3 regions of the Paraburkholderia sp. GAS42 genome follow, and region 3 is predicted to be linked to each of the others. Evidence: riboswitches for the same ligand, from Rfam matches in the RefSeq annotation. Region 3 holds a riboswitch; each other region holds the start of a gene.
The links. Region 3 has a riboswitch for cobalamin ahead of cobW (cobalamin biosynthesis protein CobW). Riboswitches for the same ligand answer to the same signal wherever they lie in the genome.
Positions count from the first base shown of each region.

Region 1: it holds a riboswitch for cobalamin, as region 3 does, so the genes downstream of both, P3T16_RS24555 (CbtB domain-containing protein) here and cobW (cobalamin biosynthesis protein CobW) in region 3, are expected to answer to the same signal.
Region 2: it holds a riboswitch for cobalamin, as region 3 does, so the genes downstream of both, P3T16_RS20895 (TonB-dependent receptor plug domain-containing protein) here and cobW (cobalamin biosynthesis protein CobW) in region 3, are expected to answer to the same signal.

Region 1 is NZ_JBNDML010000018.1:59,631-69,222, reverse strand. Features, by position in the region: gene P3T16_RS24580 (ABC transporter ATP-binding protein) at 1-765, opposite strand, end outside; gene P3T16_RS24575 (amidohydrolase family protein) at 767-2,053, opposite strand; gene ggt (gamma-glutamyltransferase) at 2,067-3,683, opposite strand; gene P3T16_RS24565 (hypothetical protein) at 3,779-3,952, opposite strand; gene P3T16_RS24560 (histidine phosphatase family protein) at 4,306-4,884, opposite strand; cobalamin riboswitch at 4,916-5,058, shown strand; gene P3T16_RS24555 (CbtB domain-containing protein) at 5,100-5,309, shown strand; gene P3T16_RS24550 (CbtA family protein) at 5,321-6,067, shown strand; gene P3T16_RS24545 (hypothetical protein) at 6,196-6,333, opposite strand; gene P3T16_RS24540 (PepSY-associated TM helix domain-containing protein) at 6,452-7,687, opposite strand; gene P3T16_RS24535 (IclR family transcriptional regulator) at 7,960-8,742, opposite strand; gene P3T16_RS24530 (IclR family transcriptional regulator) at 8,767-9,585, opposite strand; gene P3T16_RS24525 (hypothetical protein) at 9,584-9,592, shown strand, end outside.
Region 2 is NZ_JBNDML010000014.1:74,743-84,334, forward strand. Features, by position in the region: gene P3T16_RS20870 (SIMPL domain-containing protein) at 74-802, opposite strand; gene P3T16_RS20875 (EVE domain-containing protein) at 984-1,442, opposite strand; RNA gene ssrS (6S RNA) at 1,541-1,722, opposite strand; gene P3T16_RS20885 (cell division protein ZapA) at 1,843-2,157, opposite strand; gene P3T16_RS20890 (ATPase) at 2,154-2,528, opposite strand; cobalamin riboswitch at 2,716-2,964, shown strand; gene P3T16_RS20895 (TonB-dependent receptor plug domain-containing protein) at 3,066-4,955, shown strand; gene P3T16_RS20900 (FecCD family ABC transporter permease) at 4,992-6,083, shown strand; gene P3T16_RS20905 (ABC transporter ATP-binding protein) at 6,083-6,913, shown strand; gene cobT (nicotinate-nucleotide--dimethylbenzimidazole phosphoribosyltransferase) at 6,910-7,965, shown strand; gene P3T16_RS20915 (adenosylcobinamide-GDP ribazoletransferase) at 7,990-8,748, shown strand; gene cobC (alpha-ribazole phosphatase) at 8,733-9,314, shown strand; gene P3T16_RS20925 (cobalamin-binding protein) at 9,420-9,592, opposite strand, start outside.
Region 3 is NZ_JBNDML010000015.1:99,944-109,535, reverse strand. Features, by position in the region: gene bluB (5,6-dimethylbenzimidazole synthase) at 1-93, opposite strand, end outside; gene P3T16_RS22035 (cobyrinate a,c-diamide synthase) at 77-1,375, opposite strand; gene cobO (cob(I)yrinic acid a,c-diamide adenosyltransferase) at 1,379-1,981, opposite strand; gene P3T16_RS22025 (cobalamin biosynthesis protein) at 2,023-2,400, opposite strand; gene cobA (uroporphyrinogen-III C-methyltransferase) at 2,397-3,137, opposite strand; cobalamin riboswitch at 3,304-3,530, opposite strand; cobalamin riboswitch at 3,606-3,874, shown strand; gene cobW (cobalamin biosynthesis protein CobW) at 3,984-5,066, shown strand; gene cobN (cobaltochelatase subunit CobN) at 5,073-8,879, shown strand; gene P3T16_RS22005 (ATP-binding protein) at 8,876-9,592, shown strand, end outside.

The DNA of each region.
Region 1 (9,592 bases), on a different contig from region 3:
GTGCGCGCCCAGAAAACGCGCGACGAATTCCGTGCGCGGATGGTTGAACACTTCATGCGGCGTGCCCGCCTGCTCGATCTTGCCGCCGTTCATCACGACGACGAGATCGGCCAGCGCGAGCGCTTCCTCCTGCGAGTGCGTGACGTGAACGAATGTGATGCCGAGATCTTTCTGCCAGCGTTTCAGTTCGGCACGCATCTGCACGCGCAGGAATGGATCGAGTGCGGATAGCGGCTCGTCGAGCAGCAGGCAGCGCGGCTGGTTCAGCAACGCACGCGCGAGTGCGACGCGCTGCTGCTGGCCGCCGGAAAGCTGCGCTGGCTTGCGATGCGCGTATTGGCCCATTGAAACGAGTTCGAGCAGCGCTTTCGCGCGCTGTTCGCGCTCTTCGCGTCCGACGCCGCGCATGCGCAGGCTGAACGCAACGTTATCGAGTGCGGACAGATGCGGGAACAGCGCGTAGTGCTGAAACACCATCGCGGTGCCGCGGTCGCTCGGTTCGAGCAGCGTGACGTTGCGATCGCCGATCAGCACGTCGCCGTCGTTGACGGTTTCGTGGCCGGCGATCATGCGCAACGTCGTGGTCTTGCCGCAACCGGATGGCCCAAGCAGACAGCAATAACTGCCACCTTCGATAAAGAGATCGAGCTTGTCGACGGCCACGCTGTCGCCATAGCGTTTCGTCACGTGAACGAGTTCGATCTGCGACTGCGCGTGCGGATTCGAGGAAGACGATGAAGCGGACGATGAGAGCGGGGCGGGCACGTTACACCTCTTCTGTGGAATGAGCGCGATGAATCTCGCAGCAGTGATGCGTGGTCACGGTGATACGGCCGCGCTTGATGACCCAGGTACGCGGCGGCATGTCGAGCAGGGCGTCGGCGATCCATAGCGTATCGAGCACGACGAGATCGGCGAGCCGTCCAGGCGCGATGCCGTAGTTGCCTTCGATGCCGATTGCACGGGCTGCATTGACGGTGCCCATCGCGAGAATCTGCGCCTGCTGCGATGGCGTGCCGAATTGCGCAGCGTGCGCGAGCAGGTTGCCGATGGTCAGCACGTCCGCGTTGCCGAACGGTGTGAACGCGTTGCGCACGTTGTTCGACGAATACGCGACGTTCACGCCTCCGTCGACGAGCGCGCGCAATGGCGTGAGCGCGCGGCGCGGGTTTTCTGTGTCGCGGCGGGCGCCGAGGTAAAGATCGGTCGCGGGCAGCGTGACGATGTGAATGTGCGCATCGGCGAGCAGTTCGACCAGCGGTGCGAGTTGCGCGGGCGGCAGCGAGCCGAGACTCGTGACGTGTCCAAGCGACACACGGCCCTGATAGCCAGTCTCGATTGTCTTGCGCGCGATGTATTCAGTGGCGAAGAAGCGGGCGTCGGCGGTGTCATCGGCGAAATCGGCGTGCAGGTCGATGTCGACGCTAAAGCGCTGCGCGAGCGCGAATACCGCATCGATATGGGCTTCGGTGTCTTCGCGATTCGCTTCGTTGTAGGGGCAGCCACCGGCGACGTCGGCGCCGAGATTCAACGCTTCTTCCAGCAATTGCAGCGTGCCGGGCGCCTTGATCAGGCCTTCCTGCGGAAACGCGACGATCTGCAGGTCGATCAGATCGCGATATTCGTCGCGCAGTTCGAGCATCGTTTCGACGCCGAGCAGTTGCTGGATCGGATCGACGTCCGGATGCGTGCGCATTGCGATCGTGCCATTGCGCACGGCCATGTCGAGAACACGTCGCGCGCGCGTCAGCATGTCTTCACGGTCGCAACGCGATTTCAGTTCGCCCGTGGTGCGGATCGCTTCTTCCAGTGTGCCGGCAACCGAAGGCCGCGCGCGATGCCACATCGCCTTGTCGAGATGGATATGCGGCTCGATAAAGCCCGGCACGACCGCGCGGCCGGCGGCGTCGATTTCTTCACGAGCCGTGCCGTCCCAACCGGTTGCAAGTGCAACGATGCGGCCAGCGTCGATCACGATGTCGGTGAGCGGCGCGTCGTCGTCGACGCGCGCGTGGCGGATCAGCAGATCGACGTGGCGGGTTGACGAAGTCATGGCGTCGACGTATTCAGTAGCCGAGCGCGACGCCTTCGCCGCGCGGATCGGCACCGCCCTCGAAGAACGGCGACCACGGGCCGCGCAGACGGATCGCCTGCGCCGTGCCAAATAGCGGATGCAGCGCGGCAGCCGCTTCGACCGGATGACCGAGCGCCCGCAGCGCATCGAAGGTCGCGGCGGGCGCGCTGTCTTCGAGCAGCAGACGGTTCGATGCATCGCCCCACGCACGGCCGCACAGCACGCGCGGCGCTTCAATTGCGCGCTGCACGTCCCAGCCGAAATCGGCGACGCGCGTAGCGATCGACGTCTGCGTTTGCGGCTGTCCTTCGCCACCCTGCGTGCCGTAGACGAGATACGGCAGGCCGTCCTTAAGCAGCATCGCGGACATCAACGTCGATGCGGTGCGTTTGCCAGGCGCGAGCGCATTCGGATGACGCGGATCGAGCGAGAAGAACGATCCACGGTTTTGCAACAGCACGCCGGTCGCCGGATCGAGCACCGCCGCACCAAAATCGAAGTACAGGCTTTGCACAAGGCCAACAGCATTGCCTTCGCTGTCGGCTACGCAGATGAACGTCGTATCGCTGCCTTGCGCGACGGCGGCGTGCTGGCGCGTCGCGTCGGCTAGCCACGCATCGCGTTCGCGTGCAGCGAGTGACGCAGCAAGCAGTTCATCAATGGGCACCTTCACAATCAAGGGATCGGTCAGATGCCGGTCGCGATAACCAGATGCCCATTTGATCGCCTGAATCTTCGCGTGAAAATAATCGGCGCCAAGAGGCGCCCGCGGATCGATCTGCACGCCATCCAGAAAGTTGAGGATCATCGCGCCGGCCATGCCTTGCGACGGCGGCGGCATCTGACACACCTCATAGCCGCGATAACGCGTGCGCAGCGGCTTCACCCATTGCGCGCGATATGAGGCGAAATCCGTGGCATCGAGCAGACCGCCCTGCGCATCCACATATGCAGCGGCTGAATCGCCGATGTCGCGATAGAACGCCGACAGGCCATGACGCACGAGGTGTCCGAACGTTCCGGCGAGCGCGGGTTGCCTGAGACGCGCGCCTTCCTTCAGCACGTGACTGTGCTCATCGAAATACGTCGCACGGCAGCCCGCATCGGCGCGCAGTACTTCGGCGTCGTCCGCAAACCAGCGCGCAAGATCGCGTCCGACCGCGACGCCCTCGCGCGCGTAGTCAATCGCGGGAGCGAGCACGCGCTCAAGCGGCAATTTGCCGAAGCGCTCACGCGCCAGCATCCAGCTTCCGACCGCGCCAGGAACCGTCAACGCAGCCAGCGCGCCACGTGTCGATAGTGCTGTGTGACCTGAAAAGCGCTCAAGCGTCGCGCGTCGCGCGCTCTGCCCGCTACCGTCGATGCCGATCGGCGCTTCACCGGCAGGCGCGATCATCCAGAACGCGTCGCCGCCGATGCCCGTCATATGCGGCTGCACGACGTTGAGCATCGCGGCGGCAGTGAGTGCGGCGTCGACTGCGCTGCCGCCTGCGCGCAGCACGGCGAGCGCTTCCTGCGTCGCAAGCGGATGCGCGGTGGCGACCATGCCGCGTTCGGCGCGGCTGACGGGGCGCGTCGTACGCGCGGGCGTTTCGTTCGGGTTGTGCATCATGCGAGCCTAAAGGCCGGCCTCTGCGCCAGAAATCGGGCGCGCCTCAAATGTGCCTAAGGAATTCCTCAGGTCGCGACAACCTCCGCGATGCATCAGGCGGCTCGAGGAAACGCCGCGGCAGCGGCGCTTTCGACGCTGCCGGCGGAGGTCGGGAACACGGCGGCGTCCTGTTCCAGCAGCCCATGTCGCTGCGCGTACAGTACGGGCGCAGGGGTCCAGCGAATGTGATCGAGGATTGCCTTATAGGGCGCTTCGTCGCGCAGCATGGGAGAGATCCGCTCGTCGGGCGTCCGTGGGGGACGCGATGCGAGCGGCTATGCAAGCTCCATGCCGATGAGCGTCGGGGCTTGCCTGTGGGGGTGCCGGTGACAATTGCTGGCCGTTGCCTTGACGGGCGGCGCACCACATTGCGGCACCGCGCGCCAGGGCGGTGCGAAGGTCAAGCTATCGCCACCTTACCCAATCTGCAGAAGGCACGCTCTTCATGCAGCGCAGCGCGAACATCGAGCGGCTGTGGCGGATCCCGGCAATCCGGTACAGCTTCTCGCGTCGGACGTAGCGTCCAGCGGGTACGAAGGCATGTTCTCTCTTCTGCAGTTCTGCTTCCTCCCCTCAGATTTCAGGCGGAGCCCGGCCACCAGGCCCAGCTTCCGTCCCGCGAACGCCGCAATTCGACAATCGACAGCGGGGCAATCTCGATCCGCCTGAACGCTGAGGCCGGTGCGCCCAGCGCGTAAATGATCGCCGCGCGGATCACCACCGCATGCGTGATCGCGACTAAAGCGTCGCCGTCGTGTGCAGGCTGAAGCGCGTCGAGCCACGCGCCGACGCGGGCGAGGACCATGCTGAAGGACTCGCCACCAGGCGGCGCGGCGTCGGGCGAACGCGTCCATGCGGCGAGCGCATCCGGTTCTTCGGCGGCGAGATCGCTGAGCCTTCGGCCGCGCCACTCGCCACAATCGACATCGGCCAGCGCGGGCGCGGCTTCCGTCTTCAACCCAAGCGCTTCAGCCATTTCGCGGACGCAGGTCGCGTCGCTGCGAAAGACGCGCGCGGCTTGAGCGACGCTCTGCGCCCGCTCGCGCCACGCCTCGATCTCGGCCACGCCGCGCGCATCGAGCGGATCGTCGGCGGGGAAAGCGCCCACGCGCATCGCCCGCGTTGCCGCGTGGCTGACCAGCAGCAACCGTGTCTGCATCTCGTGTCCCTTTGTCGGAGGCGTAGCGTTCATCACGCTGGCGCGGCGAAGTTTAGCGCGTAGAATAGCGTCACCGAAGCGCGGAAGCCGGTGTAAGCCCGGCGCGGTCGCGCCACTGTAATCGGCTCAGCATAGAGCCGAAAGCCAGACCTGAGCTTCGAGTCATCCCTTTTCTAGTCGACTGTCGGGGCGCGTAACCCCTGGAGAGATTCATCATGACTGACACCGTTTTCACGCCGGCCGCTCAACCTGCACTGATCCCCCTGCGCGAACTGCTGCCGTGGGTCATCTTCGGCGGCCTGCTGCTTTTGCTTGCGCTGTATTTTGTCGGCGCTGAACAAGGGGCGACGTCGCTCGTCCCTGGCATGATGGTTCACGAATTCGTCCACGACGGCCGCCATCTGCTCGGCTTCCCCTGCCACTAACGGGGGCACACATGGTAGGCAAACTGTTGGTACGCGGCATGCTTGCAGGCATCGCCGCGGGACTCCTCACGTTCGCATTCGCCCGCTTCGCCGGCGAACCCGCGGTCGAGCAGGCAATTACATTCGAAGAGAAAGCCGCAGCGGCGCGTGGCGAAGCGCCGGAGCCTGAACTCGTCAGCCGCGAAACGCAGGCGGGTCTCGGCCTGTTGACTGGCGTGGTCGTGTACGGCGCGGCATTCGGCGGACTCTTCGCGTTGACCTTCGCGTATGCGTATGGCCGCGTCGGCAAGCTGGGCGCGCGGGCGCTGTCCGCGATGCTCGCAGCGGCGGCGTTTATCGCGCTCGTGATCGTGCCGAATCTCAAGTATCCGGCTAATCCGCCTTCCATCGGCGACCCCGAAACGATCGGCCCGCGCACCGGGCTCTTCTTCCTGATGATCGCGATATCGCTGGTTGCGCTGGTGTTTTCGCTGAAGGTGCGGCGACGCGCGGTTGCGCGCTTCGGTCAGTGGAACGCGGCGATCATCGGCGGTGGGGTGTATGTCGCGATCATCGCGGCCGTGCAGATCGCGATGCCGGTGATCAACGAGGTGCCGCAGACTTTCCCGGCCACGCTGCTGTGGCATTTCCGCATTGCGGCGATCGGCATGCAGCTGATCATCTGGACGACGATCGGGCTGCTGTTCGGCTGGCTCGTCGAACGCAGCGAACGCGCGCAACTTCGCGCGGGCGAAGCCAGGACATCCGCGTTGCCTTGATGTCGCTTTGATGTCGCTTTGATGTCGTTTGATACGGGCTCAGGCGGTTCAGCCGGAAGGCAAGGCCTGAGCCTGCAACTGCCTGCATTTCTCCCCGTCTTCTTCTGGCGTATCCAGCCGCTCGCCGCTCAGCCGCGCGCAAGCCGCGCCGACACTTCCAATAACGCGGCGGCTGGCGGCAGACGCAGACGTTTCGCAAGGAGCTCGAGTCCGATGATCGCGACGAGCGAGAGCAATATCAGTTTGAATGCTGCAACAGAAGACACGAGATGACCTGGATGTCGACGATAGCTACGTCATGTGGAAGGGCGGCACGGCGTGCCCGCGTATCAAGCCACAGAGCTTCGCAGCCGTCCGCGCGACAGCGTGTGTTGTGCTGCGTGGTCAGGACTGCGCAGCAGACTCCCGCGTGACGCCCGAGCGGGACGCCGCAGCTGCAGCCGCCGCAGAACGGCGGCGCGCACCGAGCTTCTTCAGCCAGATCATCAGCCCGGTTGCGCTCAATATCGCCACCGCGATGCCGGTGAAGCTCATCAGAATTCGTCCACCGATCCCGATGATCCGGCCGGAATGCAGCGGGTATTGCGCCTGCATGAAGATGTCGCCGGCCGAGCCTTTGCCGGGTATCGATCCGCCTGCCAGCTTGCCGGTATTCGCGTTGTAGTACAGCCACGCGTTGCCGAGACCGGCGTCGCCGTGATCGTGGCCCGGCGCGAAGAATCCCACACCGTATGCATTAAACGACGGCACGTAATACAGCGCGCCCGGCGGCGACTTGAGCCCGCGTTCGCGGCCCGCCTGCGCTGCCATCTGCACGATGCGCTCAGCCGTGAGCGATACGTTGCCGGGCTCGCCGCGACGTTTCAGTTCGGGATTGTTGAACGGCGTCGGCGTGAGCGTCGACACCGTCGAAAGGATCGGGCGCACCACCGGATCGGAGAGATTCATCGAGACCGAAGTCAGCGCGACGATCGCGAGCACGCCCCAGATCCAGACGCCGCCGGAGCGGTGCAGGTCGAACGTCAATGCGTAGCCGCCGCGCCGCACGCGAAACGCAAACGACTTGCGCCACGCCTTCACGCTCGGGAACGACAACACGAGCGCAATCAGGCTATCGAACAGCCACACAATGCCGACGATGCCCATCAGCCACGTGCCCGTGTCGAAGCTGCCCATGAACGGCAGATGCAGCGTGTAGTGCAGCTTGTAGATGAACGGAATCAGGTTGAGTCGCGCGACCGAAACGGCGCCCCATTCGCGCCGGCCCTGAATCTCGCCGGTGGCGGGGTCGACGGCAAGCTGATTGAAGCCGGGCGCGTAAGGCTGGCCGGTCTTCGGATCGGTGCGCGGCAGCACCATCATCTGCAACGTCTGGCCTCGCTCGACGCCGAGCGGCAGATACGTCACGTCGAAGCGCGGATCGGCGGCCTCGATGCGCTTTGCCAGTTCCAGCGAAGGCAGCGCCGGCCCATTCGTGCGCGCGTGGAAGAACGATGGATTCAGCGCCGCGTCGAGTTCGTGATCCCATGCGATCACCGCGCCGGTCAGTCCGGCGACGAACAGGAACAGCGCCGTCGCGACGCCCATCCAGCGATGCAGGCGAACGAGCAGCGGCCTCATGTTGCGCGGGCGCCCGCGCGCGCGGGCCCGGCCGCAATAGATTGCGCAACGAAAAACACGGGAAATCGGCTCTTTGTAAATAAGAATTGTTCGCATCTTAACGGCTGCGGGGCCGGGCCGCAAGTTGTCCGTAAGCCGCCGTTTTAGCGACAAGCCTGACATCGGTTACGCGATGATTTTTCCGGCGATGACGATCGTGAAGATCGTGTTCGTGGATATCGTCGCGGGGCTGTGGTGAGGCGGCGGGTTGTGGCGATAGTCCCGACGTCACGTCATCGCAAACCCGCGGCGGCCTCGATGTTCGAGACCATCATCATGAGACGCGGCGCGACGTCGTCGAGCAGCGCGCGCGCCTGCGGTGTGTGAGCCCGCACGGCGCAGTTGAACACCAGCGTTTCCGAATCGACCGGCGCGCACACCGGTACCGCCACGCCGTACACATTTTTTTGCATGTCGCCGTACGACACGCACACGCCCCGTTCCGCGTAGTCACGCATCGCCTGATCGAGTTGCGAACGATATTGCTGCCACTGGTCAGGTACGCCAACCCTCAGCTGGTTCAGCGCCACTTCGCGTTCCTCGGGTGCCACGGCGGCGAGCCACGCCCGTCCCATCGCCGTGCGCAGAACGGGGCGGATCGCTCCGACGTCGGGCCGCGCGTCGGAGCGTTTGTCGGCTGAACAGCTTTCGATGTAGATCATGTTCGCCTGGTCCCGCATGCCGAGCGACACCGCACCGCGTATCGAGAGGGCGAGTTCGCGCATGAACGGTCTCGCAATCTGGCGGATGCGCATGCCGGAAAGCAGTGGATACCCCATCGACAGCACGCCACCTCCAAGCCGGTATTTGCGCTCCTGCACGTCGTGACGCAGATAGCCGAGCTCCGTCAACGTATAGGCAAGCCGTGAAACGGTGGCTTTGGAAAGGCCGGTTCGCTCGACGAAGTCGCGATTGGCCAGCATTCGTTCGCCGGGCAAAAAGCAACGCAGCATTTCGAGTCCGCGTGCCAGCGTGACGGCGAACTGGCGGTCATCGTCGTCAGGCGGCGCGAACATGGCAAGTCCTGTTCGGGATCAGATTCATGGATGTTTCAGGGCCTTCTCTACGGGCGTGGCGTCAGGCTGTGCGGCAAGTTCGTGTTCGATCGTCTCCACCATGTGCATCAGCTTCGGTGCGATTTCGTCGATTAATGTGCGCCGGGCGAGTTGAGTCTGCGGCACGCCGCAGTTGAACACGAAGATTTCCGAATCGATCGGTGTGCGCATCGGCACGGCGACCGCGTGAATGTCGCGCTTGATGTCGCCCTCGCTAAGGGCGAAGCCGCGTCTCGCGAACGCGCGCAGCGCCGCGTCCACCGATGCGTGATAAGTCTGCCATTGCAAAGGGTCTCTCGTGCGCACCTGTTCGAGCACGGCGCTGCGCTGTGCGGGCGCCGCACGTCCAAGCCAGGCGCGCCCCATCGCCGACGCCAGAACCGGCAGCGAAGCACCCGTATCCGGGCGAAACGCCGGCGAGTCATGTCCCCTTGAAGTCTCGACGTACACGACCTGCGTGCGGTCGCGCATTCCGAGTGACACCGAGCCGCGCGTTGTATCCGCGAGTTCTTTCATCAGCGGCCGCGCCAGTTCCCTGATTCGCAGGCCCTGCAGGAACGGATAGCCCACCGAGACCGCCGCCGACCCCAACCGGTATTTGCGCACGCTGTTGTCGTAGCGCAGAAAGCCGATCATGGCCAGCGTGTACGTGAGACGGGAGACGGTGGCTTTCGAGAGACCAGTACGCTCGGCGAACTCCTTGTTGCCAAGAATCGATTCGCCCACCTTGAAGCAGTTCAGCAACTCGAGACCATGAGCAAGCGTTGTCGCGAACTGCGGGTTACGGGTTGGATTCCCAGTCATGGATGTG
Region 2 (9,592 bases), on a different contig from region 3:
GCCGGTTGAAAACAGAAAAGCCACGGCATGCCGTGGCTTTTCTGTTTCTACGCGCGCCTAAAACGAAAGCGCGTTACTTCATCTGCACAGAACCCGACACGTTGACGGTCACCGTCGATGTCCCACCTTCGAGCGGAATCGGCGCGGCAGCCTTCGCGTCGGCGCCTGCACGGGCGCTCATCATCATCATCGGACGCGGCATCACGCCGTTGTGTCCCACGTTGACCTCGCGAATCGTGTACCCGCTATAGCCAAACGCTTGAGCCGACGAGGTGGCCTGCTGACGGAACGATGCGATTGCCTGGCCGGTCAGCTTCTGTTCAGCGGCGCGCTGCGCTTCAGGCGACAACGAGAACGACACATTGCCGACCTGCATGACCGACGACAGCTGGCCTGCAAGCTTCGACGCCGCCGCGAAGTCGTGCGATTCGAGCTGCACTTCCGTGCGGCCGCGCCACGCGGAAATACGGCCGTCGCGGTCCGTCGACGGATAGATCGAGAACGCGCCGGTGCGCGCTGTCACGCCCGCGACGCCTTTGGCCTTTTGCAGCGCCGAGTCGGCGCGCTGGTTCAGCGTGCCCGTGAGCGAGCCGGGGTCGCTCGCTTCCTGTTCATAGAAGAGCGTGATGTTGACGACGTCCTGCGCCACATCGGCGCTGGCCTGCGCGGACAGCGACAGCACGCCCGACGGCGGATTCTGCACGAGCGTCTGCGCGAACGCATCAGTGGGTGCGAGCGAGAGGGCGAGCGGCGTCACGGACGCAAGAGCGAAGGCGAAAGCGAGTGCGGTTTTTCTGGTCATTTGAACGAGTTCCTTCTTCAACCGGTTGTGCACGACGGTCCCGGCAATAGCACGCCATTACGAACCGTCACGGCACGCGTCGTGCATCGAACTGGCACGGCGCTTGCGGAACTGTTAGGCGTCTGTCAGGCCGCCGGGTTCCCGCAAGCAATATTCGATTACACAAATCGCGTCCGCCGGCTCACACGAGGTGCTTCGTGATGAATCGCCATTCGGCTTCGGTCACAGGCGTGATCGACAGCCGGTTGCCTTTTGCGAGCACACGCATGTCCGCGAGTTCGGGATGCTCACGCAGCGTCGCCAGCGGGATCAGCGGAATCTTCTTCTTGAAGACGACATCGACGAGCGTCCAGCGCGGCGTCTCACGATCCGATTTCGGATCGTAGTACGGGCTCTTCGCGTCGAACTGGGTCGGATCGGGATAGGGTGTCGACGATACTTCCGCGATGCCAGCAATACCCGGCTCAGGGCAACTCGAGTGATAGAACAGCACACCGTCGCCGACCTGCATCATGTCGCGCATGAAGTTGCGTGCCTGATAGTTGCGCACGCCCGTCCAGGGCAGTGTGCGATGCGGGGCGTTGGCGAGATGATCGATGCTTGCTTCGTCCGGTTCGGACTTCATTAGCCAGTAGCGCATGAGTCGATATGAACGTCGAGAAGAAAGGGAGAGAGAAAGCGAAAGAAAGCGGAACTACAAACGGAAACGGCACCGGACGAGTGTCCGATGCCGTTGAATAGGTCCCCGCCATAGCCGCTAGGCCGGCATCCTGAACCGGGAGTTCAGAATTGGTCGCAGTTAGCCGCACTTCGGGTACATCAGACAGAGTGACGCGCACACCCGTGCTGCAAATTTCCGCAACCGTGCACATGGCATTGGTTCAAGGAATATATGACCTTGGCGAACCAGGCAGGGAAGCTGACTAAACTTTTTGAATCCAGACGCTCGCTGCAATCACAGCGACCTCACGAAGTACGTTGCGCTGAACTCGAAGACCGGTTACACAACCGGCCTTTAAAACAATCGCCCGTTAAAACTTTTACTGCACACCGTACTGCTGGATGACTGCGCCCAGCTGTTCGTTCATGGAGTGCATTGTACGCCGGATTTCTTCAGCGGGAAAAGATTCTCCGTGTCGCACACTGGCTTGCAGCTTAAGCAGTTCCGATGCCAGCGACAGCGCCGCCATCACGGCAATACGATCCTGCCCACGCACGTTGCTGCCCGAGCGGATCTTCGACATTTCCGCATCGACACGTGCCACTGCTTCAAGCAGCGCGCCTTCGGTTTCCGGCGAACAGGCGAGACGATACGGCTGGCCGAGAATCGAGACTTCGATCTGCTTCGTGGTCATGCATTTTCTCCGTGGCGGGTGACTTCGCGGCCGGCTTCCTGGTCGTGCTCTTCATGCGCCTCATGCTGCGAGGTCGCAAGCAGGTCGAGCTGGTTGTCCGGCTCGGCGTGCGACCGCGCGCGCGGGAGTTTTTCGAGGATGGCGTTCAGGCGAACCTGCGCGTCGTCGATCTTCGACGAGAGCGTGTCACGCTCCGCTTGCAGCGCGTTGCGCTCTTCGCGTGTCTGCTCGAGTTCAACGCGTATGGCTGCGCATTCTGCGCGCGCCTGGGCGAGTTGATCTTCGAGTGCGCGGCGCGCCTCGTGATGACGCTGGCTGATTTCGATCAGCCGGCCAATGTTTTGTGAGAGTGTTTCGAGTTCGTTGAGCATGTGCTGCGTCCTCTAAAGACACGGCATTCTAGCGCGGAATGTCGCAGGTTCCGACAATTGTCTCGTTTCGAGACGTAACAACACGGCTTTTTGCGAGTTTTATGCCTGCAAAACGCTGAAATCGTGCAAATGGCGCGCACGCGAATTGCAGTGAGCCGGGCTTTCTTGACGCTACAGCAGGTCGCTCCTACACTTGCGGCACTTTGGTGCCCGCGCGCGTTTTCATGTCGCGCAGTTAAACGGGAAACAGGGCGCGCGGCGATACGGCCGCGCTAACCTGTGCTGCCCCCGCAACGGTAAGCGACCGCGTTATTTCACGCAAGTCGATCCAGTACACGCCCTTAAAAAAGGCGCGCAATGCCACTGCGCATTCATGCGTGGGAAGGCGGATCGATGCGTCGCCAGCCCGGATACCGGCCAGAGGGAAGGACGTCGTTCGCACGCGGCAGGCAGCCTGCGCGTCGATGAACGGCCGTCCTGCTACGCAACGGCCTGCGGGGAAGCGGGCCGTGCACGCCAGCCACAGGAATTCATCCGATGTACACGCCCATCGCCCGCGCGGCGCTGCTCGCCTTGACCGGCCTGCCGCTTGCCGCACAGGCCCAGTCCGCGAAGACGGACGACGCACCGGCGTCCACCCAGAACGCGACGCCGTCCGCAGCGCCAGTGGTCACGCTGGCGCCAGTCGTGGTCACCGCGGCGCGCGGACCGCAGTCGCTCGCCGATGCCATTCCAGAGACCACGCGCTTCAACCCGCAGGACATCGCCGACAGCACCGCGCGCGATCTGCCCGGCCTGCTGCAACTCGCGCCCGGCGCACAGATTGTGCGCAATGGCGGCCCGGGTTCGTCGGCGAGTCTTTTTCTGCGAGGCGCTTCGGCGCAGCAGTCGCTCATTTTGATCGATGGCGTGCGCGTCGATTCGGTGAGCCTTGGCAACGCGCAGATCGAACAGCTTCCACTCGACCAGATCGATCACGTCGAGGTCGTCAACGGCAACGTGTCGGCGTTGTACGGATCGGGTGCGGTTGGCGGCGTCGTGCAGGTGTTCACGAAAGATGGCGGCAATCATCCGCCACGCTTCAATTTCTCCGTCGAATACGGCAGCTATCACACGCAGCGCCAGCAGGCCGGCGTGGACGGCGCGCTCGACAAGGACGGCAAGACGACCTTCAGCTTTTCGATCGCGCGCGCGAAGGACGACGGCTTCTCGTCGATCAATCCCGCGCTCGCGCCGGTCAACCCGAACGCGAACGGCTATCTGAACGAAAGCATCGCGGCATCCGTGCGGCACCGCTTCAACGAAAGCTGGGACGTGGGCGTGCGCTACTTCCAGTCGAACGGCAACGACAGCTTCGACAATCCGTTCAGCGCGCCCACCGATCTCAACAATCTGTACAGCAAGGTACAGCAGGCGTCGGTGTTCGCGAACGGTCGCGTGACCGACGGGTGGACGACGCACTTCATCGTCGCTGCGGGTAACGACCGCAGCACGACGGCCTTGAACGGCACCTACACCGACCACTTCAACACGGATAACCGTCAATACACGTGGCAGAACGATTTCACGTTCGCGCCGCAGCAGAAGTTTCAGCTCGGCTACGAGCATCTCGACCAGAGCCTTGATTCGAACGCCTACGCTGCGCCCGACCGTCACGTGAACTCGGGCTTCGCCGGTTATACGGGACGCTTTGGCGCCAGTCAGTTCCAGGCGAACGTGCGACGCGACCAGTACTCCGATTTCGGCGGCGCGAACAGTTACTATCTCGGCTACGGATACGATTTCACCGAACACTGGAAGGTGACTGCAAGCTGGTCCGATGCTTTTCGCGCGCCGACCTTCAACGATCTGTACTTCCCGTTCAGCGGCAATCCGTCGATCCAGCCGGAACGCAGTCATTCGGTCGAAGCGGCGTTGCAGTACGCGTCGAACGCGCTCGGCGTGATGAAGCTCACCGCATTCCAGACGCGCTATACGAATCTGATCGAGTATCAGCAGGTGAGTCCAGGTGAATTCGTTGCGCAGAACGTCGGGCAAGCGAAGGTGCAGGGCGTCGAGGGATCGTGGAGCGGGCATGTCGGCAAGACCGATGTGCGCGCAACCTTTACGGTCCAGAATCCCGTCGACGAAGACACGGACACCGATCTGAACCGGCGCGCGCGTCGCTTCGCCTCGTTCGCGGCGAATCGCGATATCGGCGGCTGGCGTGTGGGCGGCGAGTGGCTCGTGAGCGGCAAGCGAAACGATAGCGGCAATACACTTGCAGGCTACGGCGTCGTGAATCTGTCGGCGCGCTACACCATCACGAAGGCGTGGTACGTGGCCGCGCAGATCCAGAATCTTTTCGACAGGGACTATGAACTGGCGTACACGTACAACACCCCGCGACGCGGCGCGTATCTCACGCTCGGCTGGCAGCAGCAGTGACGCGCCTTGCGTTGCTGCCTCACAGGCTGAGTCGATATGTCGTCTGATTTCACCGCGATGAATCGCGCTGCGATGCGTTCCGTCACGGGTATGACCGCGAAGCGCGCCGTCTTGATCTGGTGCGGTCTCGGCATGCTGGCGCTTGTTGTGTTCATTGCGTCGCTCGCGCTTGGCAGTGTCGCAGTCGGGCCTCTGCGTGTGCTTGCTGCGTTGATGCCGTGGCATGTGAGTGAATTTTCGTCGTCGCTAACGTCATCGTCTTCGTCGTCGTCACCGGATCTCGCGATCGAGATCGTTCGCACGCTGCGCCTGCCGCGTGCGCTGGCTGGCTTTGCGTGCGGCGCGTTGCTCGCGATTGCCGGCGCGCTGCTGCAGGTGTTGCTGCGCAATCCGCTGGCAGAGCCGTATGTGCTTGGCGTATCGGGCGGTGCGGCGAGTTTTGCGCTCGTCGCGATGATTGCCGGATGCGCATGGTGGATCGTCGATGCCAGCGCGTTCACGGGTGCGTTCGTGTCGATCCTGCTGGTGCTCGGCCTCGCGCGTCGTGAATTGTGGCGCGGTGAGCCGCAGGATGCGTCGCCGCGTCTGTTGCTGACCGGCGCGGTGATCGCGGCGGGTTGGGGCGCTGTCATCACATTGCTGCTGAGCGTTGCGCCCGAAAGCCGTCTGCGCGGCATGTTGTTCTGGCTGACCGGCGATCTCAACGGCGGCGGCATGCCGTGGGTTGCGCTTGTTGCACTGCTCGTCGCGCTTGTGTCGATCGTGCCCGCCGCGCCGCAACTGAACGTGCTGCTGCGCGGCGATGCGGCGGCGCAGGCGCTTGGCGTGCCCGTCATACGCGTGCGGCTTCGTGTGTATCTCGTGGCGTCGCTCGCGGCTGCGGCTGCGGTAACGACGGGCGGCACGATTGGCTTCGTCGGACTCGTGGTACCGCACATGCTGCGACTGTGCTTCGGCAACGACCAGCGCATGTTGCTGCCCGCTGCCGCGCTCGCGGGTGGCTTTGCCGTCATGGGAGCCGACCTCGTCGCGCGAACGGTCATCGCACCCGCGCAGTTGCCGGTTGGCGTGATCACGGCGCTGGCGGGCGTGCCTGTGTTCCTCTGGATGCTATTGCGCAGGCGATGATGATGAACGCACGCGTTCCCGCTACTCCGGCACTTTCCGCGCAACGCGTCACGCTGCGCGCCGGCGCTCGCACATTGCTCGACGATTTCACACACACGTTCTATCCCGGCGAAGTGTGGTGCATCGCGGGTCCGAACGGCGCGGGAAAAACCACGCTGATTTCTGCGCTGGCGGGTCTGCTCGAACCGTCGAGCGGTCACGTCGAAGTCGACGGCATGCGCATCGACGCGTGGTCGCCGGTCGAGCTTGCGCAGCGTCGCGCGCTGATGCCTCAAGGCGAGCGTGACGCGTTCAGCGCGAGCGTCCTCGACATCGTGATGCTCAACCGTTTTCCGCATCTCGCAGGCTGGGGCTGGGAACGTGCGGAAGATCGAGCGGCTGCACACGCCGCGCTCGATACGCTCGGTCTCACCGCGCTGCAAACGCGCGACGTGCTGTCGCTCTCCGGTGGTGAGCGGCAACGTGTGGCGCTTGCCGCGGTGCTGTGCCAGGACGCGCCGCTGCTGCTTCTCGATGAACCGCTGTCGCATCTCGACCTGCATCATCAGATCGACTGTCTCGAAGCGCTGATGCGTTGGGCGCAGCAGTCGCAGCGTAGCGTGATCTTTTCGTGCCACGACCTCAATCTTGCGCGCCGCTTCGCGACACACGCGCTGTTACTCGATGGAAACGGCGCTGCGCACGCGGGCCCCGTACGCGACGTGCTCACGCCGGCGCTCGCGAGCCGCGCCTTCGGCTATCCGCTCATCCTGATCCGCGACGGCGAGCATGAAGCGCTGATCCCCGCGACCCAACGCAACAACTCTTATTCTTCAAGCAGACAACCATGACTTCATTCACGCCCGCGCTACCCGTTGTCGAACCTCTCGATCGGACGTTGCGCGCCGACCTGCAGCACATCATCAATACGAAAACGAAGCCGCCCGGCAGTCTTGGCCGGCTCGAAGACCTCGCGCTTCAGATGGGCATGATCCAGCGCACGACGCATCCGGTGATCGCGCGCCCGGCGATGATTGTTTTCGCCGCCGATCACGGCATCGCGCACGAAGGCGTGAGCCCGTATCCGCAGGCGGTCACCGCGCAGATGGTTGCGAACTTTCTGGCGGGCGGCGCGGCGATCAATGCGCTGAGCGGCGTCGCCGGGTTGACGCTCGAAATCGTGAATGCGGGTGTGGCGACGCCGTTGCCGCCGTCCGAAGCACTCGTCGACATTCCCGTGGCAAACGGTACGCGCAACTTCGCGCACGAACCCGCGATGACGCATGATGAAGCGCTCGCCGCATTACAGGCCGGCGCGGCGCGCGTGCGACATCATGCAGCGCTCGGCACCAATGTGATCGGGTTCGGTGAGATGGGAATTGCGAATACGTCGGCGGCGGCGTGCATCATGAGCCGGTTGTGCGGCGTGCCGATCGGCGAATGCGTCGGGCGTGGCACGGGGTTGGATGACGCGGGTCTCGCGAAAAAGCGCGACATCCTGGCCGCGGCGCTGGCCGCGCATCCGCAGGCCCGCACGGCGATCGATGTGCTTGCAACCTTCGGCGGTTTCGAAATCGCGATGATGACCGGCGCGTTCATGGCCGCGGCAGAAGCGCGCATGACGATTCTGGTCGATGGTTTCATCGCGACATCGGCTTTGCTGGTTGCAGAGGCGCTGGCACCCGATGTCGTCGACTATTGCGTGTTCGCGCATGCATCGAACGAAGCCGGGCATCGACGCATGCTCGAACATTTCGGCGCGCAGCCGCTCCTCGCGCTCGACCTGCGGCTCGGTGAAGGCACGGGCGCCGCGCTCGCGCTGCCATTGTTGCGAGCAGCGGTCGCGTTCGTCAACGAGATGGCGAGCTTCGAGTCCGCGGGTGTCGCGAACCGCGACGCCTGATGCTCCAGCCGGGCCCGCGCCATCATGAATCCGCTTGCTGAACTGCGTTACTTCTTCACCGCGCTCGGCTATTTCACGCGCGTGCCGGTGCCGCGCTGGGTCGGCTATGAGCCGCACTATCTGAACGCGGCGGCGCGATATTTTCCACTGGTGGGCACGCTTGTCGGCGGTCTGGGGGCGGTGGTCTATCTTGCGGCGCTGCGTGTGTTTCCACCGGGCGTAGCCGTGCTGCTTTCGATGGCCGCGACGCTGCTCGTCACCGGTGCACTCCATGAAGACGGTCTCGCCGACTGCCTCGATGCGTTCGGCGGCGGATACACGCGTGAGGACGTGCTGCGCATCATGCACGACTCGCGCATCGGCGCGTTCGGTGCAATCGCGCTGATCGTTGCGCTCGCACTCAAATGGCAGACGCTGGCCGCGTTGCCGCCATTGCGTGCCGCGTGGCTGATGATCGCGGCGCATGCGGCAAGCCGTGCGTGTGCGATCAGCTATCTTGCGACGCTCGACTACGTGCGCGCCGAAGGCAAGGCGAAGCCGGTCGCGCAGCGCATGAGCGTGTTTGCGTTGATGCTGGCCGGCGTGTTTGGTCTGGCGTGGCTCTTCTGGCCGGACTGGCACGCGGGTTGTGCGACGCTTGCTGTATTGCTCGTACTGCGGTTCGCGCTCGGGCGTTACTTCGTGCGACGCATCGGCGGTTATACGGGGGATTGTCTCGGCTTCGCGCAGCAGGTCTTCGAAATCGCGATCTATCTGACGGGGCTGGCATGGATCTCGTACTGATCCGCCATCCGACGGTCGCGATCGATGCAGGCGTCTGTTACGGGCGCAGCGACGTGACGCTTGTTGATGAGCCGCTCGTTAGCGTGGTGGCGCTTCAGCGGCGGGTTGTTCTTCCCGCACCGGACATTGTGTGGTCGAGTCCGCTCACGCGATGCGCTTCGATTGCAGAACCATGGGCCGCGCGTTCACGGTGTGAGCTTCATATCGATACGCGCTTGCAGGAGATGGACTTCGGCACGTGGGAACAGCGGCGGTGGGACGCCATCGATCGCACATTGCTCGACGACTGGGCGGCCGATTTGCATCATGCACGTGCGCATGGCGGCGAAAGTGTCGCGCAGTTCAGCGCGCGGGTGCAGGGGTGGTTCGATCAATGGCAAGCCGGAGGCAGTCACACGTGCGCGCATGTCGTCACGCATGCGGGTGTGATTCGCGTGCTGGCGTCGCTTTCGCTTGGCGTATCGCTGGAGCAGGCGCTCTCGTGGTCGATCGATTTTGCAGGTGTGGTGTGGCTGAGGCGTCGCGATGCGACCCAGTCGTGGACGCTCGTGCGCTGGAACGCGTGAGCGACTCGCACCCAGGCCACGCGCAAGCGGCGCGAGCGCAACGCATAAGCCGCATGTGAGCCGCACATAAGCCGCGCGTGAGCAACTCACACGCACGAGCCACCGTTAGCGCGCAGCGCCCGTTCTTCGCGAGCGGGCCATCTCCAGATCCTGACAGAGCAGCGTAGCGCCTTGCGCGATGCGAGGTGCGGGACGGTTGATCAGATCGCCATCGATGGTGAACAGGTTGTCGTGCGCGACTGCATCGAGCGCGGGCCACGCGCGCCATTTATCGATCT
Region 3 (9,592 bases):
GACCGGCTCATCAAGAAAGTGCCGCATGTCACGCCGCTCGTGAATGGCGCGGTAAACGGCCGCGCGATCCGGATCGCTAAAACGCTTCGCCATGAAAGAGTGCTGCTGTGAAAGCCGGGTTGGAGGGCCAGTAACTGTGCATGTACGTCGCGACGATATTGCCTGCCCGGAACACGGCTTCACCCGGCGCAGCGGATTGCGCGCGGACAGCTGTCGTTAGCGGCGTCATCGTGGTTTCCAGATGTGAGTAGTGGAACGTGTGCCCGGTCATCGCGCCGTGCGTGCCGTTGATCTGCTGCATGCCAAGCGAAGCGAGACGAGGCTGCATCGTCGCGTGGCCAGGCAGCAGGCCGAGCATCGGTGTGCGTGCGCCGCTGGTGTCGGTTAGCGTATCCAGCAAATACAGCATGCCGCCGCATTCGGCAATCAGTGTTTTGCCGGCAGCGGCGTGCGCGCGAATCGATGTGGCGCTTAGCGTATTGCGCGAAAGCGTCTGCGCATGCAGCTCCGGATAGCCGCCGGGAAGCCAGAGTGCGTCGGCAGTTTCCGGCGCAGGTTCATTGGCGAGCGGCGAAAAAAACATGACGTTCGCACCGAGCGTTTCGAGTAGCGTGACGTTGGCGGGATAGATGAACGAAAACGCCGCATCACGCGCAATGGCGATCTGCATGCCGTCGAGCAAACGCGGCAACACCTCGCGTGCCGGCGCGCCAAAATCGACCGGCGGCGGCAGTTCGGCGAGCGTCGTCGTCGAGAGCGCATCGGCCGCGCGATCGATGCGGGCGTCGAGGTCGGCGATTTCGTCTGCCTGATGCAGACCGAGATGCCGGTCCGGCAATTCGATGTCGCTCGTGCTCGCGATGTGTCCCATCCAGCGCAGACCGGAGGGCAATGCCTCTTCGAGCATCTGCGCATGCCGCGGTGAACCGACGCGATTGGCGAACACGCCATGAAACGGCACGCCTGGCCGATAGTTCGCGAGCCCGAACGAGATTGCGCCAAAAGTCTGCGCCATCGCCTTCGCCGAAATCACGCCGACGACAGGCACGTTGAATGTGGTCGCCAGATCGGCGCTGGAAGGCGTGCCGTCGTAAAGACCCATGACGCCTTCGATCAGGATCACATCGGCGTTTCCAGCCGCTTCGGCCAGCAGTGCGCGGCACGCGCTTTCGCCGACCATCCACAGGTCGAGCGATTGCACCGGCGCGCCGCTGGCGCGCGCAAGAATCATCGGGTCAAGAAAATCCGGACCGGTCTTGAAGACGCATACACGCCGCCCCAACCGCGCGTGATAGCGTGCGAGGCCGGCCGTAATCGTGGTCTTGCCCTGACCCGACGCCGGCGCACTGATAAACAGGGCGGGGCACGTGGACATCGCTCAGAATTCCACGCCGCGTTGAGCCTTCACACCCTGCTCGCGATACGGATGCTTGATGATCCGCATTTCGGTGACGAGGTCGGCGGCTTCGATCAATGCGTCGGGCGCATGACGTCCCGTGACGACAACGTGCACCATGTGCGGACGCGCGTTCAACACGCCAAGCACTTCGTCGAGCGGAAGGTATTCGTACTTCAGCACCGTATTCAGTTCGTCGAGAATCACCATCTGATAGTCGCCACTTTCGATCATCCGGCGCGCTTCGTCCCAGCCCTTGCGCGCGGTCGCGATGTCCTTGTCGCGGTCCTGCGTATTCCACGTGTAGCCGTCGCCCATCGTGATGAATTCACAGTGCGCCTGCGCGCCCAGAAAATCGCGCTCGGACGTGTGCAGCGCGCCCTTGATGAACTGCACGACGCCGAGCTTCATGCCGTGCCCGAGCACGCGCACGGCCATGCCGAAAGCCGCGGTGGTTTTTCCCTTGCCGGTGCCTGTATTGACGATCAGCAGGCCTTTTTCGACCGTGGCCGAAGCCTGCTTTTTCTCGTGACCCTCGCGACGGCGTTGCGTCATGCGTTGATGCGATTCGGGATCTGTCTTCATGGCGTGTCCTGGTGCCGGGAGGCGTTCGTGTTGCGTGGAAATCAGTGTGCGGATGCGATGGCGACGGTGACGCCATCGAGCGTGGTTTTGGAGACGATCAGCTTCGCGCCGGGCGATGCAAGAAGTGCGCACGGTTCGCATACGCCGTCGACGCCGAGATGCGCACGGACCGTATCGGAAGGCGTGGGCAGTTCTCCTAGCGCGTCGATCTGCTCGGGCGCAAAGGTGTGCAACAGCAGCCCATGGCGCGTGCAGAATTCGACGAGTCCGGGTTCGCGTGCTTTTGAATCAATCGTTGCGGCCGCAAGCACTTCGTCGAGCGAACGGCCGGCCAGCGCGAGCGCCGCGCGCACGGCGGATTCGATCTGCTGCGCAGATGCGTTGCGTTTGCTTCCGATGCCGACGGTCAGCGTTTTCATGTGCTGTTGCCAGTTGGAAGATACGGCAAGCCGAGCGCGGCCACGCCGCCAATCACGACGATTGCTGGCGAGCCGAGTCCGGCTTCTGCGACTTTCGCGGCGAGTGTATCGAGCGTCGCGCGCACGTGCCGCTGCTCGGGGCGCGTGGCGGATTCGATGGCGGCGCACGGCGTTTCCGCTGGCATGCCGGCTTGCAGCAACGCGGCGACGATGTCGTTGAGTCGACGCATGCCCATATAGACAACCAGTGTCATCTGCGTCGCGACGAGCGCGCGCCAGTCCGGCTCGCCGCTGCCCGCGCCGTGTCCGGTGACGAAAACGACGCCTTGTGCATGATCGCGATGGGTAACAGGAATGCCGATCGCAGCGGGCGCGGCGATACCCGCTGTAATACCGTTGATGATTTCGACGTGAATGCCGACGGCTGCCAGCGCCTGCTGTTCTTCACCGCCGCGCCCGAACACGAACGGATCGCCGCCTTTCAGCCGGGCGACACTGCGCCCCGCGCGCAGATGCGCGAGCATGGCCTCGACGATGCCAGACTGCGCCGTCGACGGCTGCCCGCCGCGCTTGCCGACGTACACGATTTCCGCATCCTTACGCGCGAATTGCAGCACATCGGGATTCACGAGATCGTCGACAAGCACGACGTCGGCTTCGCCTAGCGCGCGCGTCGCCTTGAGCGTCATCAGCTCGACGTCGCCTGGACCGGCGCCGATCAGCCAGGCGCGGCTCATAGTGAGCGGCACGGCGCGCAGCAGCGCGCAGGCCGCGGCGTGCAGTCGGGAAGGGAAAGCCTGGAAGTCGTCATATCGACGGCTTGACGAATAGATGAATCATGCGTTGCCACACGTCAGGCGCCTCATTCCGTCCCCCGCGGATCGGGCGTTCGGCGATCGCAACGGTCGCCCCTTGCGTCTGGCCGGTATCCGGGCTGACGACCGCATGCCGTTCGCCTTCCCACCTGCGCAGCGCAGGCAGTGGCGTTGAATGACATGTGCGGATGCATGATCCGCTGGCCGCTTACCGTTGCGGGGACAGCACAGGCTCAGCAAATCGCTTCGCTTCCTGTTTCCCGTTTAACAGCACACGCGAACGCGTGTGCGGGCACCAAACGCGCGCATACGATATCACAGGCACTCCCTGAAAGCCCGCCGGAGTGCCCTTGCCGCGGGCCCTTTCTTGACGTTGCCACTGCCGAAGCCTACACTCGCACGCACTCTGGTGCTCGCGCGCACGCTCCGTGCGCGCAGTTAAACGGGAAACAGGGAGCCCTTCCTGCACGGATCGGGCCAACCTGTGCTGCCCCCGCAACGGTAAGCGAAGGCATCGCTTAATAGCGATGTAAAGCCGGCTTCAATACATGCACATTACAGCGTGCCTGTATCTGTCCACTGCGCAACGTGTCAAATGCGCGGGAAGGTGAAGCGGCGATTTCGTCAGCCCGGATACCGGCCCGAGAAAAACAGGCAAACGCCGCGGGGATGCGGCGTATCGACCACGATTTCATCGAATGTCCGGTTGCTCCGGGCAAGCCGTTTTTCGTCCCCATCTACTCAACAGTCCACCACCCTGGAGTCAGGATGCAGACGCGCAAGATTCCCGTCACGATTGTCACGGGCTTCCTCGGCAGCGGCAAAACCACCTTGCTGCGGCACATTCTTCAACATGCGGGCGGCCTTCGCGTCGCGGTGATCGTCAACGAATTCGGCGAACTCGGCATCGATGGCGAAATCCTCAAAGGCTGCGGCATCGGGTGTAACGAAGACGGCAGCGAAGCCGAAGGCCAGTTGTATGAGCTCGCCAACGGCTGTCTTTGCTGCACTGTCCAGGAAGAGTTTTTTCCAGTGATGGAAAAACTCGTCGAACGCCGCGACCAGATCGACCACGTGCTGATCGAAACGTCCGGTCTTGCGTTGCCGAAGCCGCTCGTGCAGGCATTCAACTGGCCGCAGATCAAAAACAGCTTCACGGTCGATGCGGTTGTGACCGTAGTCGACGGTCCGGCCGCGGCAAGTGGTCAGTTCGCGGAGAATCCGCTAGCGGTCGACGCACAGCGCAAAGCCGATCCGAATCTCGATCACGAGTCGCCGTTGCACGAACTGTTCGAAGACCAGTTGTCCGCGGCCGATCTGGTGATTCTGAACAAAACGGATCTGCTCGACGAGGCAGGGCAAAGGGAAGTGGAATCACTGATCCGTGAAGAAATCCCGCCGCAGGTGAAGGTTGTGCGTGCACACATGGGACAGCTCGATCTGCACGCACTGCTCGGTCTTGAGTCAGCTTCCGAAGACACCATTCATCTGCGCCACGACCATCACGGTTCCGCCGACGACGCCGATCATCATCACGACGAGTTCGATTCGGTAGTGGTCGAGGCGAACGTTTCGTCGCGTGAGGCGGCGATCTCGGCACTGCAGGGCCTCGTCGAAAGCCACACGATTTACCGGGTCAAAGGCTTCGCGGCATTGCCGGGCGCAGCAATGCGTCTTGTGATTCAAGGCGTCGGACGACGCTTCGACAGCTATTTCGATCGTCGCTGGCAGGCCGACGAAACGCGCGCGAGCCGCTTTGTACTGATTGGCGAAGACCTCGATCAGGCCGCATTGCAGCAGGCGCTCGATGTCGCTCTGAGCGACAGCCGCAACGTCGTGCAACAGGCGTAAATCGACATGCATCTGCTGCGCACCACGCCGGGTGGCTTTGTCGACGATACGGCCGGCGTCATGCGGATCGATCAGCGACCGGCGGATATCGTCGTGCTCAGTTCCGCTGATACGACGCTGTCGCTGCTCGCGAGCGTTTTCCCGCGTCTGGGCGCTGATTTCCCGAGCCTGAGGCTCGCGAATGTCACATTCCTCCGGCAACCTGCGTCGGTCGATTTCTACGTCGAGGACGTGTTGCAGCACGCGAAAGTCGTCGTCGTCGATCACCTCGGCGGCGAGGCTTACTGGCCATACGGCATCGAGCAGGTCGTTGCGCTGGCGGAGCGCAAACAGCAGGTGCTCGCGATGTTCTCGGGCGATCTTCAGGAAGACCCGAATCTGCTCGCACGCAGCACCGCCGACGCTGCGCTGTGTCATCAGCTATGGCGTTATCTCCGCGAGGGCGGCCCGCAGAATGCGGAGCGGTTTCTGCGCTGCATCGCGCATCGCGCGTTGGGCTGGGGCGACGAGCCGCCGCTGCCGCAACCGTTGCCAGCCGCAGCGCTTTACCATCCGGCGCGCGACGTTCCCACGGTCGAAGACTGGCAGGCACGCTGGCGTGCCGATGCGCCGGTGGTCGCGATCCTGTTTTATCGCGCGCATTTGCAGGCGGCGAATACAGCCGTGTTCGATGCATTGATCGACGCGCTCGATGCGCAAGGCCTTAATCCGTTGCCGGTCGCAATCACGTCGCTGAAAGACGACGTGAGTCGTGACGTGGTGCAACGGTTGTGCGCGCAACATAACGTGGCGCTGGTGCTCAACACGACGGCATTCGCCGCGTCAGCCATCGACGATCCTGAGCCACTCGCGCTTGCCGGCGACGCGCCGGTAATGCAGGTGATCCTGAGCGGCGGCAATCGCGATGACTGGCTCAAGGACAACCAGGGTCTCAATTCACGCGATATCGCCATGCATATCGCGCTGCCCGAAGTGGATGGCCGCATCATTACGCGGGCGATCAGCTTCAAGGGGCTCGCGTATCGTTGTCCGCACACCGAAGTCGATGTCGTGCGTTATCAGCCTGACGTTGAGCGCGTCAGGTTTGTCGCCGGGCTAAGCCAGCGCTGGTGTCGCCTGCGCGGCATCGAAAACGCCGACAAGAAACTCGCGCTGATTCTCGCGAATTATCCCGTTAGCGAAGGCCGCATTGGCAACGGCGTGGGTCTTGATACGCCCGCATCTGTCGTAGGCATTCTTTCGATGCTGCGCGAGCAGGGCTATCGCGTCGATACTGTACCTGCCGATGGCGATGCGCTGATGCACACGCTGACGGAAGGGGTGACGAACGACCCCGTCGTGCGTGATCTGCGCCCGGCGCTGCAAAGCCTTGCGCTAGACGATTATCTGGTGCAGTTCCAGCAGTTGCCGGCTGAAGTACGCAATGCATTGAATGCGCGCTGGGGCACGCCCGAACAGGATCCGACGCTCCGTCGTGGCCGCTTCATGATTGCGGGCTGGCGTTGCGGCCATGTGTTCGTTGGCATTCAGCCAGCGCGTTCGCGCGAAGGTGGCGATTACGCAAGCTATCACGACGCCGATCTGGTGCCGCCGCACGCGTATCTTGCGTTCTATTTCTGGTTGCGTCACCGGTTCGGTATCGACGCGGTCGTTCATGTCGGCAAGCACGGCAATCTGGAATGGCTGCCGGGCAAGAGCGTCGCGCTCAGCGAAACCTGCTGGCCGGATCTCATTCTTGGGCCGATGCCGCATCTGTATCCGTTTATCGTCAATGATCCGGGCGAAGGCAGCCAGGCGAAGCGGCGCACGCAGGCCGTCATCATCGATCACCTGATGCCGCCGCTGACGCGCGCGGAAAACTATGGTCCGTTGCAGGACCTCGAACGTCAGGTCGACGAATACTATGAAGCGCTGATGGTCGATCCGCGTCGCTCGAAACTGCTGCGAAGGACGATTCTCGAAACGATCATCACGCATCGTCTGCACGAGGAACTGAGCCTCGGTTTGCCCGATGGCCACGACGCGGAAGACGCGTTGCTCACGCGTGCCGATGCGTATCTGTGCGAGTTGAAGGAGGCGCAGATTCGCGACGGCCTGCATACGTTCGGGCAGTCGCCGCGAGGGGCGCAGCGACGCGATACGCTGCTGGCACTCGGGCGTTTTCCGATCGGTGACGGGCAGGGCGCGAAGGCGGGGCTGATTGATGCGCTTGCACGTGACCTTCAGATGGATCACCTGTTCGATCCGCTGACGGCGGACTGGTCTGCAGCGTGGGAAGGTCCGCGCCCCGGGATTCTGCAGCAGGTGAGCGACGCGCCGTGGCGGCATAACGGCGATACGCGCGAACGGCTCGAATGTCTCGCGGCAGCGCTACTGAATGATGTGGGCGACGATACGGGATCGGCTACCGCAACGTCGTTTGAACCCGGCGCATTGCCGCAAGCAGAACGCGTTCTCGAACGCTTGCGGAACGATATCCTGCCGCGCCTCGATGCATGTGGACCGCAGGAAATGCTGCACCTGAAGCGCGGACTCGAAGGGCGTTTCGTGCCGCCGGGTCCAAGCGGTTCGCCTTCACGTGGCCGCCCCGACGTGCTGCCGACCGGGCGCAATTTCTATTCTGTCGACACCCGTGCTGTGCCGACGCAATCGGCGTGGTCGCTGGGTCTCAAGTCGGCGCAGCAGCTGATCGAGCGGCATGTGCAGGAACACGGCGACTATCCGCGCGCGATCGGGCTTTCTGTGTGGGGCACCGCGACAATGCGCACCGGTGGCGACGATATCGCGCAGGCGCTTGCGTTGCTCGGCGTGCGACCCAGATGGGCGCCGGGCAGCCATCGCGTGACCGACTTCGAGATCATGCCGATCGAGGTGTTCGACAGGCCTCGCATCGACGTCACCTTGCGTGTCTCCGGATTCTTTCGCGATGCGTTCGCGAACGTCATGCATCTGTTCGATGCAGCGGTGCAGGCTGTGGCGGAACTCGACGAGCCAGAGGACTTGAATCCGATCCGCGCCCGCGTGCTGCGCGAAAGGGATGCGTTGATTGCGAGCGGCGTGGAAGCAATCGAAGCGCGCCGTCGTGCCGGCTGGCGTGTATTCAGCGCGAAGCCCGGTTCATACGGCGCGGGTTTGCAGGAGATGATCGACACGCGGCAATGGCAGACCGATCAGGATCTGTCTGCTGCGTATCAGGCGTGGGGCGGCTACGCGTACGCGCAAAAGAGCTCGGGCGAAGAGGCGCGCGAAGCGTTCGGCAAGCGCCTCGCCGCGCTGGACGTCGTGCTCCAGAATCAGGACAACCGCGAACACGACGTGCTCGATTCGAACGACTATTACCAGTTTCAGGGCGGCATGGTGGCAGCGGTCCGACATCTCGCGGGCAACCAGCCGCATATCTATCATGCCGACCACAGCAACCCGGCTGCACCGCGCATTCGCACGCTGCACGAAGAGATCGCGCGCGTGGTCCGCTCGCGCGTGGTGAACCCGAAATGGCTCGATGGCGTGAAGCGGCACGGCTACAAGGGCGCTGCGGAAATCGCGGCCACTGTCGACTATCTCTATGGCTATGACGCGACAGCGCGCGTGATATCGGATCATCAGTACGCGCTGGTGACGGACGCGTATCTGAACGATAACGGTACGCGCGATTTTCTGGCGGCGCACAATCCGCATGCGTTGCATGGCATCTGCGAGCGTCTGCTCGAAGCGATGCAGCGCGGCCTGTGGCAGAACCCCGGCGACTATCGCGCGCAGGTTGAGCAGCATCTGCTGGCAAGCGAACAGCAACTCGAAGGAACACGAACATGAACGCATCGACGGATTCGCGCGACGTTGCAACCTCCGTGCCGGGTCGGGCCACCTTTCCGTTTGCGGGGTTGATCGGCCAGGCACCCTTGCAGCAGGCGTTATTACTCGCGGCAATCGATCCAGGGCTGGGTGGCGTGCTGATCAGCGGCCCGCGCGGCACCGCGAAATCGACAGCGGCGCGTGCGCTCGCCGAATTGCTGCCCGAAGGGCAACTTGTCACACTTCCGCTTGGCGCGAGTGAAGAGCGGCTGATCGGCACGCTGGATATCGAAACAGTCCTGCGCGACGGTTCGGTGAAGTTCTCGCCTGGTCTGCTCGCGAAAGCGCACCGTGGCGTGCTGTATGTCGACGAGGTCAATCTGTTGCCCGATACGCTGGTCGATGCACTGCTCGATGCGGCGGCGAGCGGCGTGAATACGGTGGAGCGCGACGGCATTTCGCACAGTCACGCGGCGAGCTTTGTGCTCATCGGCACGATGAATCCGCAGGAAGGTGAGTTGCGTCCGCAACTTATCGATCGTTTCGGTTTGATGGTGGAACTGGAGAACTGCTTCGATCCGCAGCTGCGTCAGCAGATCGTCAAGGCGCGCCTTGCGTTTGAAGCCGATCCGTCCGCGTTTCGTGCGAAATATGCCGCGCAGCAGACGGCTTACGTGCAGCGTATTCACGCCGCGCGTGAACGCGTGCCGCAACTCGTGTTCGGCGATGCGCTT